DNA from 3 places in the Arthrobacter sp. BB-1 genome. Region 2 is predicted to be linked to each of the others. Evidence: riboswitches for the same ligand, from Rfam matches in the RefSeq annotation. Region 2 holds a riboswitch; each other region holds the start of a gene.

Region 1 (6,212 bases), on a different contig from region 2:
TCTCTGCCTCTAGACAAAACGTTCAGCACAAGGTGGACACACAGATGCGGTCACTCAAGGTACTTGCAGCAATTTCGGTCATCGTTCTGCTCCCTGCGGGCTTATCCGCCTGCAACCCGTCCCCGCAAGCGGACCCGACGACGGCCCAGACCACGGCAGGCTCGCCGCAGTCAAGCACAACGGCGGGTGGAAGCGCAGCCGTTACACGGGACTCCTCCCCTACTTCGACCACGGCCGGGGCGGCGGAGCTGACAGCCATGCTTCAATATCTCATTGAAGAGGAGAAGCTGGCCCACGACGTTTATCAGCAATTCGCCCGGATGTGGGACGTTCGGATTTTTGAGAATATCCGGGACAGCGAGGTACAGCACCAGCAGGAGCTGCTGCTGGTGCTCAATGCAAAGGGAATCGCGGATCCCAGGACCGGCGTACCGGGCACTTTTAAGGATCAAAGGGTCCAACAGATGTACAACCAGTTCATCCAGCAGGGTTCCTCGAGTCTTATTGAGGCCTATCAGGCGGGTACGGCAATTGAGGAACAGGACATCGCGGATCTGAACGAGCACCTGAAGTCCACCACCGATCCAATGGTCGTACCTGCCCTCCAGCGTCTGCTTGCCGGGTCAGAGAACCACCTCCAAGCCTTCCAAGCTCGTCTGGACTAGTCTCACCGGGCCCGTTACTACTTCCTGGGGCACGGCTCTGGCGTCCGGCCAAGTGACGCTACCTGCGCGGTAGTTTTGAGGCATAACGCTTAACGGCTCAAGCATTCTTGGGGGAACAAAAATGGAACCCGTTGTTATAGACGGCGGCAAGGGCACGGTGCAGCTCGGGGCCGACGGGATCATTAGCCTCGTATGGAAACCTGGGATCGTTCTGGAAAGCGATGACGTCCATTCGGCCATGACAACAGTGAATGAGATTTCCGGCGAGTTCGAATATCCGATGCTGGTGGACATGGGGACTACAAAAGCCGTTACCCGTCAGGCCAAGTCTGCCTTCCAAATCCCTGTGCAGCCAAGCGGATCGCCTTGCTGGGCTCAAGCCCGGTTGACCGCATCATCGCCAACTTCACCATCGAACGGCAGACACTGCCTTGTCCAACGCGATTCTTTACATCGCGGCAGGAGGCATTGAACTGGCTTCTTCACACTTGACTTGTCTGATTTCTCTCATCAAAGGCGCCGTAGACGTGCGCCGCGGGCTACTTGAAAGAATCCCACCATTGATTGGAGACAGAACAACGCCACATATCGCTGCGGTTCACACGCCTAGCCGGGGGCTTCTTACAAGGCCCATGACATGTCCCTTTAGCTTTGTCGGGGTGATTCGGCGCGGCCTTCGGCATAGGAGTCCAGGGGAACCCGCAGATCGCGGAGTACTGTGTGCGTTGAAAGGGCTAACGAGCCGCAATGCCATTGTTAGTAGGTAGCAAGAATGCCGCAGGAAAAGCCAAGAGGTCTCGAAACCGAACCGAGTGAAAAGCCCGTGCTGCATCCCGAGGATTCCACCGGCGCACTGGACGCTGCTAACTCTCGCTACAACAGCAACTACAACCCGGACTATTGGCCCAAACGCTGAAGCCACCGTTGCCGGAGAAGCTTCTCTGCATCCCCGCCTGCGGCATCAGCATGCGCGCAGCAGGCATTGAGACAATGATTTCGCCCCGGACGTTGGCACCGTGCCCGCAGCTATCACCCACCTGACCCGGCGCGCATGGGTGGCTGGGCCTCGGGGGTCGTGCCAGTCGCCCCGGCACACCATACTGAGTTACCGGCTGGACGATCGGGTCCATACCTTCCCGCTTCCCACCTGTTTAGTGCGGCGGCTGCCTGGAGGGAAACAGCGGGCGACAATCAGTGCAGACATCGACGTCGGAATCCTGTGATCCGCGGGCCAAGGTAACTTTGCGCTCAAGTTCCAGCCGAGCGTGCAGGGCCCAGGCCATCACGGCCAGTGCCAGCAAGCCGACCATGCCCTGGACCGAAGGCAGGGCATCCCTGGGCGAACCAGCCCAGATCGGGCCGAACAGGCCTATAACAGGCCACCGCAGATCACAAAGGGTAGGCGCCGCACCGATTGGCGCGCCGGTATAACTGCCTGCCAGGAAGCCGGCCAGGAGCGACCCCGCGCCGACCAGGGCGTAGCCCGCCCAGCCGGTTCCGGCGCCGAACATCATGCCCGTAGCGGCCATCAGGAAGACGGCGGAGGCACCGGCCGCGATGACTGTCACCGTCACCCGCTGCCGCGACCAGTTGGCAAGCACCTTCGGAAACTGCCGCAGGCGGCCGCTCTTCCTGTGCTGTGTGTTTGCCGTCATGGCTGCTCCTGGTTCAGGGTGGACTGCCGTGACTGCAGGGCGGACCAGATGATGACGATGGCTACCAGGGCCAGGGAGATGAACCCTAGACCCGAATACCCGGCGGCCGCCAGCACGGGGCCGGCCAAAGCCCCGCCCGTGGCTCCGGCGGCGTTCATGGTCAGGTCCGAGATGCCCTGGAGTGCGGGCCGGTCCTGCAGCTGCGCCGACTCAGCGACCAGGGCCGACCCTCCGACCACGGACGCGGACCAGCCGAGCCCCAGCAGAATCAGGCTCACGGTCACGGCGCTGCGGGAGTCGGCGGCGACGCCGGCCAATACCAGCGAAACCAGCAGCATTCCCTGACCCACAAGAATGGTGCGCAGCCGCCCGACCTTGTCCGACATCCAGCCGAAAACGGGGGACAGCGCGTACATGCCTGCAATGTGCAGACTGATGGTCAGTCCCACCACGGTGAGGCTGGCCCCATGATCGCGCAGATGCACAGGGGTCATGGACATGAGCGCCACCATCGTGGTGTGGCTGAGGGCGACTGCCGCTACCGCATACCGGGCGCGGGGGGTGGTGTGCAGAATCCGCAAGCCGCCCTGAGGGCGGGGCGAGGCAGGGTCCGGCACCCGTGCGGACATCGCGGTCAGGAGGGGGTCCGGCCGCAGGCCCGTCGCATAGACGACGGCTGCTGCAAGCTGGGCGGCGACGGAAAAGGCAAAAGCCCCTGTCAGCGGGGGCAGGCCAAGGGCGGCGCCGACGCTCTCTCCCGGATCGAAGAGGTTCGGACCCAGGACAGCGCCGATCGTCGTGGACCACACCACTATGGAGAGGTCCCGGCCCCCGGACCCGGGCAGGGAAAGGTCAGTGGCGGCGAAACGGGCCTGCAGATTTACCGCGGAACCTGCACCAAGGAACATCAGGCCCAGCAGCAACAAAGGGAAGAGACCCACGGCCGCGGACGTGATGGCCGTTACGGCGCCAGTGCCCGCAATCAGCGCACCCAAGGACAGCGAGATCCGGCGGCCGCGGGCTCTCGCCAGCCGGGCCAACGGAACGGCGGCGAGGGCGGCGCCCAGGGTACTCATTGTGGCGGCCATACCGGACCAGGCGTTGGACCCGGAGAGCTGCGCGGCCAGGAGAGAACCCAGGGACAACGTGGCGCCCATGCCGATGCCACCGAGAATCTGCCCACCGACCAGGACAGGAATGACTCGACGCTGGAGCCGCTGGTTCCCCCTCCCGGGCTCGCCGGAAAGAACGCCCAGGCCATACCCCGGACCTCCCTCAGGTCTCAAGCCTTCCGCCGACTCCTTGTCCATGCCTGTCCTCCTGGCGTACTCCAGCGCACCGCGCCGAATCCAATATACCCTCTGGGGTATTGTAGTCCTCGGAGAATGAAATTCGCGGGTACCGCAAGGCGGCCCGGTCGCGGCCAGGCCTCGGGCTTTTGAACACCCGCGGTCACACGCCAGCCGAGCGTCTTGCCCCGCATCGGCCAGCCCGCGCGCATGAGGCCGCAAGGACCCGCGGTACGTCTACTGCCGGTCAAAAGTTCCCAGGCGCAAATGTTTATACATTTGTGATTTTCCGTGTAGATTTGGGCCCGTGCCGCCCGCCAGGCGCTGCACCCTTGGCTTGTTACCGAACCCTGCCGCCTGCCAAGGCCCATACATCACAGTCTCCGGCAGGGGCGGGGGAACCAAAAATACGGATTCGAAATTGAGTCCTTGGGGTTAAGCCGCCGGCGTTTATGTCCGGCGGCCGGGTGACTCCCACCCGCATCCGACAGCTCACCTCGCAGGTATCGGGAGAGGTTAAAGCAATGTCAAAGAAAAACGCCCGCCACAGGGCCGCCTCCAGCAGCACCCTGTCCGCCCTTTCACGGAGCGTCGCCAGCCATGGAGGAGCAGTCGGCCGCCAGGCCGCCCTCGTCGCCGTGGGATCCGGACTCGTGCTGAGCATGGCAGTCCCGGCCCACGCGGGAGCCACAGCCTCCGACCCGCAGGGGGGAACCGGTTCCAGCACCAGCTCCTCCCCGGCAGGACTTCCCGGCCAGGCTCCGGCCCAGGGGGCCTCAGTCCACACCGTGGTCGCCGGGGACACCCTGGGCCAGATAGGAGCGCTGCACGGAATCTCCCTGGAAGAGATTCTCTCGCTGAACGGACTTCACTTGGATTCGATCATCTATCCGGGGGACGTCATAACGCTCTCCGGGACAGCGGCCACCCCCGCCCCGGGACAGGCGCCTGTTCCCGTTCCGAGCACGACCGCAGCATCCGCCCCGGTGGCGTACCAGCCGACGGCCCTGGCGCCGGCGAGCGTCGGTGGCGGGCAGGGGGCGCCGTCTTCACTCAACGGGGTGATTCTGGCCGCGGCCCAAGCCCAGATGGGCGCCATCCAGGACTGCACGGTGCTGGGGGAAGTAGCCCTGCGGTCGGCCGGGATCCCGGGGGTTGGCGATGAATCGCCGGAGTCCTTGATGGCCTACGCCACGCCGGTATCGACGCCGGAACCCGGTGACTTTATCTACTATGCCGACGGTGGAATGGGCTTCTCGCACAATGCGGTCTACCTCGGTGACGGGAAAGCCATCCACAGTGGATGGAACGGCAACCAGACCGTCGTCTTCAGCGTCAATGTGGGTTCAGGCCCTTCCTACTACCGCGTGAACGCCTAATTCCTGACGTCCGCGGTGCCTGGCCACGCAGGCAGGCACCGCGGACTCACAGCGCCTGACCACAGAGCGAAACCTCCGCAATGCGCAGCAGGCGCCCCGTTCGGACCCAGGCTTTACACGCCGACGTCCGGACCACGCACCGTCAACAAAAAAATGTATAAACATTTAGGATTTTTTGGCCATTCTGAGGAGCCAGCATGCCATCGCCTACCACCGGCACTTCCCGCAACCGACCCTGGACCATAGCGATTTCCGCCCTCGGGGTGGCAGTCCTGATCCTGCTGGTTGGGATTTTCGCGTATCAGGGAGGGATATCCCAGGGTGCCGGCACCGAAGCGGCGCCCCGGGAATCCGCGGGTTCCGAGAGCGCGCCGCTGGATATGTCCCGCAGGACAGCGGACGACCCGACAGCACTTGGCCCGGTGGACGCCCCGGTGGTGCTGGTGGAGTACGCAGACTACCGCTGCCCTTTCTGCGGGCTTTTCTCCCGCGATACCCTGCCGCCCCTGGTGGAAAAATACGTCAAGAGTGGTGAGTTGCGGGTTGAATGGCGTGACCTGCCGGTGTTCGGCGAGCAGTCCACCATGGCTGCTGTCGCCGGCCGCGCAGCCGGGAACCAAGGCAAGTTCTGGGAGTTCAACAAGGCAGCTTTCGCCATCGCCCCCGAACGGGGACATGCCGATCTCTCGCGGGAGCGTCTGGTGCAGATCGCACAAGAGTCCGGCGTTCCGGACATGACACAGTTCGAAGCGGACCTGGACTCCGAGGAATTGCAGCAGGCCGTTTCAAGAGATGCCCAGGAAGCGGCATCCCTGGGGGCCACCGGAACACCCACATTCCTGGTCAATGACACGCCCCTGGTCGGTGCGCAGCCCCTGGCGACCTTCGAAAAGGCCATTGAAGCTGCGCTCAAAAAGGCTGAATCCAGGTAATGGTCATCGGATACGCGGGCGCCTTCCTGGGAGGCATCCTCACCCTGTTGAGCCCCTGCTCGGCGCTTTTACTGCCGGCCTTCTTCGCCTACGCATTCTCCACCAGAACCCGGCTCGTCGCGCGGACCGCCCTCTTCTACCTAGGCCTGCTGTCCACGCTGGTGCCTCTGGGCGTGTTTGCCGGCACGCTCGGATCTCTCGTAACCCAGCACCGCGGCATCCTGGTCGCCTCAGGCGCCGGACTCGTGATCGTACTGGGCCTCGCCCAGATCGCCGGAATCCGGATGCCGTC
Region 2 (6,212 bases):
CCCGACACAACGACGAAACCCACAACCAAGAAGTGGCCCAGGTAAGTTGATAAAAACGACCCGTCACACAAGCATGAATAACGACCAAGAGCCGGTCCGCCTCGGGAATATTCCTTCCCCTGTCCGTCAACAGAGCAGGGCGGGCATGAGGAAAATTACGGGCCCGATGCACGCTCCGCAGCTGCCCCAGGCCGTCGTCCCCCAGGGACCCCGTGCCTAGCCCCGTTCCGGAACCCACTCCCTTTCAAATTCCACCATCACTTCCAGGAGCCTCCTTGCCATCCACCCACCGTTTGCGCACCATCCAATACGCCGGAATGCCGGCAGCGGCGGCCTCACTGCTGCTGGTACTGTCCGCCTGCGCCGCACCCTCAGCCCCGGGAGAATCCTCCTCAGCAGCCAGCGACTACCCATCAACCCACATCCATGGCATCACCGTTGACGACGCGACCGGCAAAGTCATGCTGGCAACTCATGCCGGCCTCTTCGATGTCACCGCCAAGCCGGCGGTCAAGCTCAGCCCGACAATCGATCTGATGGGCTTCTCGCCCACGGAAGACCCGGACGTCTTTTATGCCTCCGGCCACCCCGGGAAGGACTCGCCCCTTCCGAACCCCGTGGGCCTGATCCGATCCGAAGACGGCGGCAAGACATGGGAAGAGGTCTCACGCCAGGGTGAGTCCGACTTCCATGCAATGACCATGACCAAAAGCGGCGTTGTAGCCTTTGACGGGACTCTGCGCACCAGCCCGGACGGGAAAGACTGGTCCACGTCCACCGCCGCGTTCCAGCCCGCCGTGCTTGCGGGCGACCCTGGCAGCGACACCGTCCTGGCCACAACGCAGGAAGGACTGCAGCGCTCCACCGACGGCGGAAAGACCTGGGCACTGCTGGCTTCAGCGCCCCTCGTTCAGTTCGCCGCGTTCGCCACCCCCACCGACGCGATCGGTATTGAGCCCACCGGGGCGGTTCATTACTCCGCAGACGGGGGCGTAACGTGGTCACCTAAAGGCAGCGTCAACGGGGAGATCCAGGCCGTCACCACGGCCAAAGCGGCCGACGGCCAGCTGAAAATTTGGGCCGCCACTGGTGAGGGAGTGCTGGTGTCGGAGGACGGTGGCGCCACTTTCGCCCCGTACAACCCGGCCTGACTTCGCCTTGAGGTTCCTTCCCCCGCCGAGGAAAACCATCCGGGTAGTCTCGGGAAATAGCGGACCACCAAACCACCTCCGGAATCGGCGCCGTGACCCCTTTGGCTCATCACGGCGCCGTTCGCGCACCATCCTGTCCACGCTGTGAGCGGTTAAGGCCGGCATCAAAGCGGCGCACTTCCAGGGGCTACGGCACCACGTGCGGACACCATGGGCGTTCAAATGAATGTGGCGAGCTGAACTTCCTGGCACAGGATGACCTGAAGCAGCATCCCGGCTGCGGTCTACGGGCGACACCCGCAGTGCCCCACGCTATGCCACTGGCATACCGGCTCGTGGACCGGTGATGGCGTGATGATATTCACCCCCTTGCCCTTATGGACTCCCGCCAGGGCTTGGGTTCATTCTCTCCGGTCATTTGCAGGGCAGGGCCAAAGGACACTTGCAGCGCGCACCCGGCAGCGGTCCAGCCGCCCTGTATCACTGAAGAGCAGGGCGGCTGCGGCCTTGAACGCTCCGGGATGCTGTCAGCCGTCGACGCCCCCGGTGCAAACGGCACCGGGCTCGGGGGCATCGGGGCCCTGCCGGTATTTCTTAATGAAGGTCGCGATGCGTTCGTCACTGCTGCTGTCCACCGAGAGCTGTTTGCCCCAAGCGGTGGCGGTAACAGGCGAGGTCTGCTCAGTCACCGGGCTGAGCAGGAGATAGTCCTGGCTGCCCGCCAATGAGGTCAGTTCGGCGACCTGGTCCTGGGGGAGGTCGGGACGGTAGGAAAGCCAGACAGCACCGTGTTCAAGGGAATGCACCGCCCGGGTCGGTTCGACCGGGGCGGTGTAGATACCGCAGTTTGTCCACACCGGCGCGTGGTCACCACCAGTTGGCGGGTTCCGGGGGTAGCTGACGGACCCCGAGACGTGGTTTCTGGACTGGTCGGCGAACTCCTGGACGCCGTCGATTGGCCGGGCGGCCTCAGCCTTAACCGTCTCCTGTTTCTGGACTTCTCCTACGACGACGAAGGCCGTGGCAGCGATGATCGAGGTGATGACGGCGCCGCCGGTGCCGTAGATCAACCAAGCCTTGCGCCGATCGGCCGCGCGGTGTTTGGTCCGCATTGCCTTGACAAGGGCTTTTCGTTCCTCAGCGCTCATCCTGGGTGACGGCATCTTTGTTCTCGCTTTCCTTAGGGCGGTCAGAGGCTGCGGCGCAGCTCTTGCAGGGCGGTGATTTCCGCGGTCTGGGCGTCCATAATCAGGGCCGCGAAATTCCGTACCGTGGAGGTCTCGGCCAGGCGTACTCCGGCAGCGGCCATGGCCACGCCACCTTGATGGTGACGGATCATCAGGTCAGTGAAGAGCCGGTCCGCCTCGGCGCCGGTGGACCCGCGCAGCGCCCGCATCTGCTCAGGGGTGGCCATGCCCTCCATCGCGCTCTCAGCGCTGCCTGCACCACTCTGCCCCGCATGCGACGAACCGCTTCCATGACCGCCGGCTTCTGACTCCATCCACGCCATGGGCGCGATCGAGCGTGCCTGCGACAGCCCCCAGTCCTGCAGCCAGGCATACATCTGACCCTTCTGGTGCTGCTGGCTGGTGGCAACGTCGTAAGCGACGGCCCGGATCTCCTCGTTACTGGACTTGTCACGGATCAACAGGGCCATCTCGACCGCCTGCGCGTGGTGTGCCTGCATGTCCCTGGCAAACCCGGCGTCCGCGCCCGTATCCGATACAGGCCGTGGCGTGGCGGACGACCAGCCGATAGCGAAAAAAATCAACGCAGTGAGGACAACAACACCAAAGAAACCAAGCCACAGATAACCCGCCCGGAGCCGAGGAATAACCTGCTCCGTGGCCTCGGGCGGGTCTGCGGATGGAAGCGACATTGGAAATCCTTCTTGTATCAACGCCTGCTAAGACGCTTGTCACGAGGTACGGACCGTGAACGAATCTCCAAGGCCCGTCTCCATGCTAGCTAGCACGCGAGGACACACCCATTGATGTCCGGTCAGTTACCGCGTCCGGTGAAGGCGGGAACGGCGGCCTCACGAGCCGGTTCCTTGATTCCCCGCTGAATCAGCCACCGAACGGCCGGGTAGGCGGTAGCGAATCCTAAGATGTTTCCGATTTGCATCAGGAAAATGAAAGTCACGTCGGTGGGCGCGGGCATGAGCATTCCGAAGTGCAGGAAAATCATCCATCCACCCATTCCGATGTCAAAGGCCAGCACTGTTACCGCCGCGGCCAGGAAGGCAGCACCTGCTCTTTTCCCGGACCCAGTCCCGCTTTTCCAGACGGGGGAGGCGAAACGTTCGAAAAGGAACAATAAGGCGGTCGCAAGCAGGGCAATGAAGATGATCAGTACCCACAGGTTCGTTCCGGCGATGGTAAGACCGCTGGCGATCACCAACGGAACGCCAATGAAGTGGGCCACCGTGGCCGCTGCTCCACCAGGTGTTCCACCGGTCAGCGCCTTCGACGACAGGCGCTGTTCAGGAACAGCACCGCTTTCCTGCCGCCACTTCGGGCTGCCTGCGCGGCCGAGGCGGTAGTAAGCCCACAAAGCGAAGGGTCCGAGGTACAGGGCGGTTATTGGCCACACCACCTCCATCGTGCGTTCGCTCTGACGATAACGCCGCACGTAAATGTCATAAAGAACGACCACCGCCGAGAGAATACCCAGGGCGACAAAAAACCAGGCGACGGGGGTCAGCCACTGGGGAATGGCCGATTCCATGCTCGCCATGTCGGTCATGTCTGTGGCGTCGTTGTAAATACTCATGCAGTTCCTTCGCGTTCATGGTCAGTGGTGGTGCCGCAGGTTGGGTAGATGCTTTCCTATTGCCAAAAGCCCTGCGCCGCCGTCCCAGGGACAACACGCCGAAGGGACTACTATCGCGCATAGGAGAAGGCAATACTATCGTACATAGGAGGCAGAAAACCCCTAGCTCGTCTCTCCGCGCTGCGCTTCTATGCGCAGCTCAGGGGCATTTCAAGGAACTGCGCCGCGTTGTCCTGCTAGTCAAAACGTGGCGCGTTCGGTGACGGGGCGAAGCAACCTTTTTGTCTCTCATCATGTAAGGACAGTCGGGGCTCTGCATCCAAGGCCTAACTCATGGTCATTTTCGTTCAGAGGTATCGGCGGGGCCCACAAGTTCGTGCATGCGATCCATGCCGGGGTTGCCTTCGGCCATAAGTTCGCGCATGCGATCCATGCCGGGGTTGCCCTCTTCGGAAGCAACTGCTGCTGGACGCGGGGTTTCTGTGGCAACCGCGGGTACCGCGACGACGGCCCCTGCGGCAAATGCAGCCGCAACTACGGCCAAGACGGAAGTACGTATCAACATCATTCATCCTTTCGATAGTTACTATCCGACATAGTAGCCTAGTTACGATTCGCCATAGTAGCGTATCTACGATTTGACATAGTAGGCTGACTACGATTACACATAGTAGCCGTGGGCATATCCGCTTACCAAAGTTCCCGGGCGGAGCAAGTCGCCTTCTCAAGCCCGATGGGCCCTGATCTCAGGCGTAGCCTTCTCGCCGTCTTGCACTTCTGCCGAAAACCCCGGGCCTGTTACGCAGGCGAACCGCGCTATCTCTTGATGTAGAAAGTCGCGCAAAAGCAGCATGCGTTCAATACCTTTTGCCAGCGTTGGGACATCACGAAATTATAACAATCCAGAATTACCGGGTAAGTTGATACAGGCACTTCTGTACTAGTGCTTTTGAGCCGGACGCCCAGCCCCGCCGACGGCCTCAGATTACGATTCTTACCGGCGGGGGCGGAGAACCCATCTTTGGCAGACCGCTGCCTTGGGGTGAAGCCGATACCCTCGTCCGCTACTAATGCGGGACTAAGGGTGCCGGCAGGGCCTGACTCCTTGGTCCGAACCCGACAGCTAACTTCGCAGGCGCTGAAAGGATCCCCCCATGCCCTCCTCAATCCATGGCCGGCGCCGTCAGACCGGTCCGACTAATACCTTCCGCTCCGCATCCGGCGCCATCCGTAAAGCCGTCCGCACCGCTCAAAGCTCAGCAGGGGGGCACAAGCACCTTCCCGCTGTTGCCACCATCAGCGCAGCTGTCCTGATCGGGGCCGGAATCACCGCAGCCCATGGCGGAACCACCAGCGCCCCAACGGTGGCCGCCCCGGCCACGCAGTCCATCGTCACGGGCCCCATCGTCCAAGCTTCCCCTGAAGCAGCCATCACCTTCGACCGGTCGAACGTAGAGACCACCCCCGCCCCCGCACCCGAAAAACCAACGCCTACAGGCTCCACCCTGCCAACCGCCCCTGCCTCATCTGCGCCTGCCGCTACAGCTGCCCCAGCGCCTGTTGCTAAGGTTGCTGCCGCCCGGCTCGCCGCGCCGCTGTCGAGCATGTCAGTGTCTTCACCGTTCGGTCTTCGGACCAGCCCGATAACCGGAGGTTCCGGGGAAATGCATACGGGCCTTGACCTGGTGGCCGCCTGCCAGACTGCCGTGTTCGCTGCTGGCGCCGGAACCGTGGTCGAGGCAGGCTGGTCCGCCTACGGGGGAGGAAACAGGATCGTGGTTGACCACGGCAACGGCCTGCAAAGCACTTACAACCACCTCGCCTCCATTGAGACGAGCGTGGGCGGTATCGTCACCGCCGGCCAGCGCCTGGCCGCGACCGGCACTACGGGAGCCTCCACCGGCTGCCACCTGCACTTCGAGGTGCTCTTCAACGGCCAAACCGTCAACCCCCAGGGCTGGATGTAACCGGCACCGGAAGGAATGTTCTCGCTGCGGGTGGCGGCCAGCCCAGCGCATCGATCGCAGCACAGATGCTGACGCTGACCCGCTTATGCCCAGCACGGTCCACCGTTGTACGGACGCACATGAGCCGTTCAGCCGGAAGGGACGGGCTGCTAAAGGGCCGACAAACGACACCCAGGACGAGGGGTCGCATCGGGGTGCCGCTCTGCAATTCTCCAAGGGACTGTTAGCCCCAATAAGCATGCTAAGGATTCTGTTTTCAAGGTCCGCATCCGGCTTCTCGGCAATCCGCAAAGGTGGCAGCCCCGGCCTGATGGAACAC
Region 3 (6,212 bases), on a different contig from region 2:
CCGCTGCGCTTCGGCTGACAGCGCGATGATGGTGCTTCCGGAGGCGGAACGGTGTGCTGCCGGCGCGTTCCGCGTTCCGGTGATGGGCTGGCCCACCAGGGACGGCACGCGCTCGCTGGACAGCCAGGCGTTCACCAGCCAGAGCCACTGTTCCTGCCGCGGGAGGATAAGCCATTCCAGCTGCGGAGGCTGGACCCAGCAGGAGGAATCGACGTCCAGGCGAATGAGGCCGGCCAGTGCGGACAGCTCCAGCAGGACCCCGGCGTGCTGCAGGTCGATCCGGAGCAGTTCGGCCAAACGCCTCATCTCGCGCACCCCCACTCCGCCGCTGCGGAGCGTGGCCAGCGGCTGGTCCCCTACCGCGTGGAGCAGATCGCCCACCAGGCGCAGCGTCTCCGAGATGGCACTGAGGGCTGCGTTCCTGCGCAGCGCCGCCGAGGTCCGGCCGAGGTGGGGGACCGGTGGCGACAACGTGAAATCGTCAATCACCGCACCGCCGCGCAGGGAGATCCCCACGCTGTGCGGCAGCTCGACGTGCGCCGCGTCCAGCGGCACCAGCAGGCCGCGCGCAAGGAGCCAGTCCACGGGCCCGACGTCGGATCCTTCCGTGGTGATTGACGCCTTCCGTTGCGCCTGGGGGACGGCACCCATGGCCCAGTTCCGGAACCTGGCGAGCAGCGCCGTCGTCCGCTCCGGGGCGGTGGCCAGAATACTCTGGAGGGCCTCCGGGGAGGACGTCCAGTGTTGCAGCGCGAGCGCTGCCTCCATTGGCGTGGTGGCATCGTGGATGGCTACACCGCTGCGGTGCAGCTCGGACACCAGCTGCACGGCGCGCTGGGCGAAGGCCGGCTGGAGGCGGACCAGTTCGGTGTAGCTCCTGCCCAGCCCGGCGGGATAGATGCCCACCACGTCCTTCAGCGAACCCACCGGGAGGTAGTAGTGCTGTTTCGCCGCGGACGCGGGGGTGCCGTGCGGCGGCTCGGCGCGGTGCACCAGAGCAAGTTCCTGCAGCGAATGAAGGATCCGCTCCACAGAGGCTGCCGACGATCCGGAAATCATCTTGCGGAGCCCGGAAGCGGACGCGCTGTGGCCGGTATCCGTATTGGTGCACAGGTGGAGGGTTTCGAGGACCTGCATCTGCGGCCGGTTGAGGCGTTCAAGCGCCCGCTGCACGCTGAGCCTGGCACTTGCCCGGGCGGCAAGGGCAGGGAAGTCCGGAACAGGGGGCGAGATGAGGTCCGGCCGCGCATCGAACAGCGCACGCAGTGAATCGTCGCTGCGTGCCTCCAGCTCCTTGCTCAACGCACGAATGAGGGACATCAGTCCAACGTTACCGCCGGTCCGCGTTTCCTGCCCGGCGGCGCCCGGCAACGCTGTCCAGAACCAGGAAGAGCATCAGGAGGAAGGCCAGGGGCAGGCCGTACAGCGCCGTGTAGGTGACCCAGGCCGGAGCCACGGAACCGGCGAAGGCAAGGGCCATCACGGCGCCTACCGCCACCAGGGAAAGCACGGCGACAGCCGCGGCGAGGATCATCAGGGCACGCCGGTAGCGCGAGGGTGTCATGGACGTAACGCTACCGCTCCTGCAGCGTCGGGAGTGAATGGTGTTGGAGGGTGCCGCCGGAAGGCTGCACGGAGCCATTGAAAGCATGAATAGGGCGGCGGGCAGGATAACCTTGAGGGATAGACCAACACGGTTACAGCCGTCATGCCCTAAACCCGCACAGCAATGCGGATGCGGTGAGGGCTGGCCGTGTCAGAAGACGTCAGAACGAAGAAGGTTGATTACGTGCCTACCGGCAAGGTCAAGTGGTATGACAAGGACAAGGGCTTCGGGTTCCTCGCAGGCGAAGATGGCCAGGAGGTATTCCTGCCCAAATCGTCGCTGCCCGAAGGCGTAACAGAGCTCAAGGCCGGCACCCGGGTTGAATTCGGGGTAGCTGATGGGCGCAAGGGCGCCCAGGCCCTGGGGCTGCGCGTGCTGGACAAGACGCCCTCGATCGCCAAGGCCAAGCGGCCGAACGCCAAGGAACTCGCCCCGCTGGTCCAGGACCTGGTGACCGTGCTGGACAATCTCTCCGGAACGCTCTCCGCCGGCAAGTACCCGGAAGGCAACAAGGGCAAGGCCATCGCCGCGGCCCTGCGTAAGGTTGCCGACGAGCTGGACGTTTAGGCGCCGATGAACCCGGAAGCTGAACAGCCGGTGCCGGCCGCCCCGGACCAGGACGGTCCGACGGCGGGGGGTGCTGCCGTTGCCAACCCTGCAGCTGCGGGGGCTAAGGCCGTGTCCAGGCGCCGCGCGGGAGTTCCGGTGTGGCGGACGGGGAAGCCCGATGCCTTCCTGGCTGCAGCCGTGGACACGGCCCGCACCGCCATCGAGGGCATCACGCCGGCGGCAACAATCGGCCAGCACCTCGCGGCGAAAAGCGAAGGCGACCGCCTGGTGACCCATCTGTTTGAGTCCAGGCTGCCGGGCTACCTGGGCTGGCAATGGTATGCGGTGCTGACCCGCAACTCCCGCTCCAAGGTGGTCACGGTCAACGAACTCGGCCTGCTGCCGTCGGAAGATTCGATCCTTGCCCCGGAGTGGGTGCCGTGGGCAGAACGCGTCCGCCCCGAGGACGAGCAGGAACCCGAACAGACCCGGGAACCAGCCCAGGCACAGGAACATGAACAGGGCCAGGAACCAGTCCAGGCACAGGAACCTGAACAGGGCCAGGTGCCCGGGGGCGGGGAGCCTGACGACGACGGGCAGCCTGACGACGACGCACGGACTTAATGACCACACACGAACGGCGCCGTCCGGGATGAACCCGGGCGGCGCCGTCGTACGTTAAGGCACTTCCGCTGCTTGCGCAGTCCTACTTGCGCAGTTCGCCCACCACGTAGTCGATGCTGGCCAGCAGGGCGGAGACATCGGATGGCTCGATGGCCACGAACGTGGCGATGCGCAGTTGGTTGCGCCCCAGCTTCCGGTACGGCTCGGTGTCCACGATGCCGTTGGCGCGCAGGACTTTGGCCACCACTGCTGCGTCCACGGAATCATCGAAGTCGATCGTGGCGATGACGTTGGAGCGCTCGTCCGGGTTTGCGACGAACGGCGTAGCGAATTCGGAGGTCTCGGCCCAGCTGTAAATGCGTCCGGCGGAATCAGCAGTCCGCGCCGCAGCGAAGTCCAGGCCGCCGTTCCCGTTCAGCCACTGCACCTGGGCGTCCAGGGTCACCAGGGTGGACAGTGACGGGGTGTTGTACGTCTGGTTCAGGCGGGAGTTGTCAATGGCTGTCTGGAGGTCCAGGAAGTCCGGGATCCAGCGGTCCGTGGCCTTGATCCGCGCCGCGCGTTCCAGGGCAGCAGGGGAGAACAGGCCAAGCCAGAGCCCGCCGTCGGAGGCAAAGTTCTTCTGCGGGGCGAAGTAGTAGACGTCGCTCTCCGCCACGTCGACGTCCAGGCCGCCGGCAGCCGACGTCGCGTCCACAAGGACCAGGGCGCCCTCATCCGCTCCTGCCACGCGCTTCACGGGGGCGGAAACGCCGGTGGACGTCTCATTCTGCGGCCAGGCGTAGGCGTCAACGCCCGCCTCAGCCTGTGCGGCCGGGCGGGTGCCAGGCTCGGATTTGATGATGGAGGAGGCATCCAGGAACGGCGCCTTGTTGGTGGCCGCGGCGAATTTCGAGCCGAATTCACCGAACGAGAGGTGCTGGGCCTTCTTCTCCACCAGGCCGAAGCTGGCGATGTCCCAGAACGCCGTGGAGCCGCCGACGCCCAGCACCACTTCATAGCCTTCGGGTGCGCGGAAGAACTGGCTGAGGCCTTCGCGTACAGATCCCACCAGGTTCTTGACGGGGGCCTGCCGGTGGGACGTTCCCAGGATGGTCTTCGATGCGGCGGACAAAGCATCGATCTGCTCCTGCCGGACCTTGGACGGACCGGCGCCGAACCGCCCGTCCTGGGGCAGGAGGTCGGCGGGAATAGTGATGCTGTTTTCGCTCACAGGTGCTCCAATTTCGGCGTGGACGGGCTGTTGGTCCGGACGGATGGTGGGCGGCAGGCAGTCGGCGGCGACTGTGGCCCGGGCCCTCCCTTATTCTGCCCGAACAGCTGTTTCAGCGGGAACCTGGACCGTCATAGTCCAGACATTGAGACAGGGCCCGCCCTCGCCGTCAACTATTCGGACAAACTCAAAATAGGCTAAGCTTTCCAACGGACCACGCCGCATGTGAAGGCGGTACGGTGGGACAACGCAAGGTACTGCGCTCGAGGAGCTGAGCTGGATGACGGATCTGATCGACACTACGGAGATGTACCTTCGGACCATCTTGGAGCTTGAGGAAGAAAACATCGTTGCCCTCCGCGCCCGGATTGCGGAGCGGCTGCGCCACTCCGGGCCCACTGTGTCACAGACCATCGGCCGGATGGAACGGGACGGGCTGGTGGTGGTTTCGGGGGACCGGCACCTTGAACTTACGGAAGTGGGACGGAAGCGCGCCACGGAAGTCATGCGGAAGCACCGGCTGGCCGAGCGGCTCCTTGCCGACGTCATTGGCCTGGACTGGGCCTACGTCCATGATGAAGCCTGCCGCTGGGAGCACGTGATGAGCGAGCGGGTGGAACGGCGCATCTACGAAATGCTGAACCACCCCACCGAGTCCCCGTACGGCAACCCCATCCCCGGCCTGGCGGCCCTTGGCGGCCAGGCGCAGGCCTCCGCGGACGCGGCCGTCAGCCTGCTTGAGGCCATGAAGTCCTATGGCCCGGCCTCGGAAGTGACCGTTAGCCGCCTGGCTGAGCCGATTCAGGTGGAACCCGAGCTGCTGGTCCAGCTGGATGAGGGCGGAATCCGGCCCGGCGCCTCCGTATCGCTGGAGCGGGTGGGGGAGTACATCTCGGTCCGCGTCCCGGGCATCGAAGGGGCCCTGGAACTGCCGCCCGAAGTCGCGGCGCACGTCTTCGTGGCCGTACGCTAGGGGCGGCTTGGGGCCTCCGGGCTACCCCATTGGGCGCCGGTTACGCAAAGATAACGGAATTGTTACTTTGGGACTTATGGCCCTATAGTTAAACCCAAGCGTTGATACTAAAGCGTTACCTGATCCGGAGCCGAGCTCTGCCAGCGGACCAGGTGCACGAGTCATTACTGGCAGAGGCGGGGGAACCACAAGCGGCAGCCGGGGGACTGCCTTGGGGTGAAGTCCGTCAGCAGCAAGCCTCTTCCAGTGAAGGATCCTCCGTGGATACCTCCTGTGCCGAAGCTTGCTTACGGCGGACCGGGTCTTTGAACTCTCTGACCCGAATCCGACAGCTAACTTCGCAGGCTTTCCAGAGAGGAACCCTTCTTGTCCATGCAGACCCCCAGGGGACGCCGCCGCGCCGCGGTACCCGCTGCGACGCCGCGGGTTGTCGAAGTCATCACCACGGAACGCCCCCGCGATCCGCACCGTGATGCGCGCCGCCGTCGTGGTCCCTTCCGCCAGGTCACCGAGTTCGCGGCAGCCAGCGGGATCGGCCAAAAGGCCGGAATCGCACTCGCCGCCACAGGCCTGGTATTGACCGTGACAGTGCCGGCCACCAGTCCCGTGATGGCAAACAACGCTCCCGGTGTCACGCCGGTCGCAGCTTCAGCCGTCACTCCGCAGCCCCAGGTCTCAGCGGAGGCCGGCGCCCAGATCGATTTCAGCCGCTCGGCCGTCGTCACCCAGGCGGATCCGGACGGCAAGCTCAAGCAGCTGCTCAGTGCCCAGTCCGCCGGCTCTGTGTCACGGGCCGCCTCGGCCGGAAGCCTCGGCGCGCCGCTGGCCACACTGACCACGGCATCCCCCTTCGGCTACCGCGTCAGCCCCATTACTGGCGGCTCAGGCGACTTCCACCGCGGCCAGGACTACGTGGCCCAGTGCGGCACGTCCGTCCTCGCTGCCGCCACCGGCACGGTGACCTTCGTGGGCTGGCACCAGTTCGGCGGCGGAAACCGCGTTGTGGTGGATCATGGCAACGGACTGGAAACCACGTACAACCACCTCTCCTCCTTCAGCGTGAAGGAAGGGCAGACGGTCTCCCGCGGGGACGTTGTTGCCCTCAGCGGGACCACGGGCGCCTCCACTGGCTGCCACCTCCACTTCGAGGTGCAGGTCAACGGTGAAGTAGTCGATCCCACCGGCTGGCTCTAGTCAAATGACGGTTAACTATCAGATCGTCGTGACATGCCGTGACCTGAATGTGA

What was found. A riboswitch is a leader RNA that binds a small molecule or an ion and turns the genes downstream of it on or off. The one in region 2 is predicted to bind cyclic di-AMP.
Region 1: another riboswitch for cyclic di-AMP. It lies ahead of FHJ30_RS20280 (LysM peptidoglycan-binding domain-containing protein); the one in region 2 lies ahead of FHJ30_RS03150 (M23 family metallopeptidase).
Region 3: another riboswitch for cyclic di-AMP. It lies ahead of FHJ30_RS04665 (M23 family metallopeptidase); the one in region 2 lies ahead of FHJ30_RS03150 (M23 family metallopeptidase).

What each region holds. Positions count from the first base shown of each region.
Region 1 covers NZ_VDEV01000043.1:2,181-8,392, forward strand. Annotated here, with positions in the region: gene FHJ30_RS20260 (DUF2202 domain-containing protein) at 45-665, shown strand; gene FHJ30_RS20265 (hypothetical protein) at 787-1,137, shown strand; gene FHJ30_RS21470 (hypothetical protein) at 1,438-1,581, shown strand; gene FHJ30_RS20270 (hypothetical protein) at 1,817-2,320, opposite strand; gene FHJ30_RS20275 (MFS transporter) at 2,317-3,630, opposite strand; cyclic di-AMP (ydaO/yuaA leader) riboswitch at 3,958-4,129, shown strand; gene FHJ30_RS20280 (LysM peptidoglycan-binding domain-containing protein) at 4,134-4,988, shown strand; gene FHJ30_RS20285 (thioredoxin domain-containing protein) at 5,186-5,920, shown strand; gene FHJ30_RS20290 (cytochrome c biogenesis CcdA family protein) at 5,920-6,212, shown strand, end outside.
Region 2 covers NZ_VDEV01000005.1:57,863-64,074, forward strand. Annotated here, with positions in the region: gene FHJ30_RS03125 (heavy metal translocating P-type ATPase) at 1-50, shown strand, start outside; gene FHJ30_RS03130 (F510_1955 family glycosylhydrolase) at 276-1,151, shown strand; gene FHJ30_RS03135 (DUF3105 domain-containing protein) at 1,679-2,314, opposite strand; gene FHJ30_RS03140 (DUF305 domain-containing protein) at 2,341-3,030, opposite strand; gene FHJ30_RS03145 (DUF4396 domain-containing protein) at 3,153-3,926, opposite strand; cyclic di-AMP (ydaO/yuaA leader) riboswitch at 4,886-5,076, shown strand; gene FHJ30_RS03150 (M23 family metallopeptidase) at 5,081-5,893, shown strand.
Region 3 covers NZ_VDEV01000009.1:19,853-26,064, forward strand. Annotated here, with positions in the region: gene FHJ30_RS04635 (helicase-associated domain-containing protein) at 1-1,320, opposite strand, end outside; gene FHJ30_RS04640 (hypothetical protein) at 1,331-1,564, opposite strand; gene FHJ30_RS04645 (cold-shock protein) at 1,790-2,173, shown strand; gene FHJ30_RS04650 (DUF3027 domain-containing protein) at 2,180-2,779, shown strand; gene serC (phosphoserine transaminase) at 2,862-3,992, opposite strand; gene FHJ30_RS04660 (metal-dependent transcriptional regulator) at 4,273-4,965, shown strand; cyclic di-AMP (ydaO/yuaA leader) riboswitch at 5,084-5,327, shown strand; gene FHJ30_RS04665 (M23 family metallopeptidase) at 5,338-6,159, shown strand.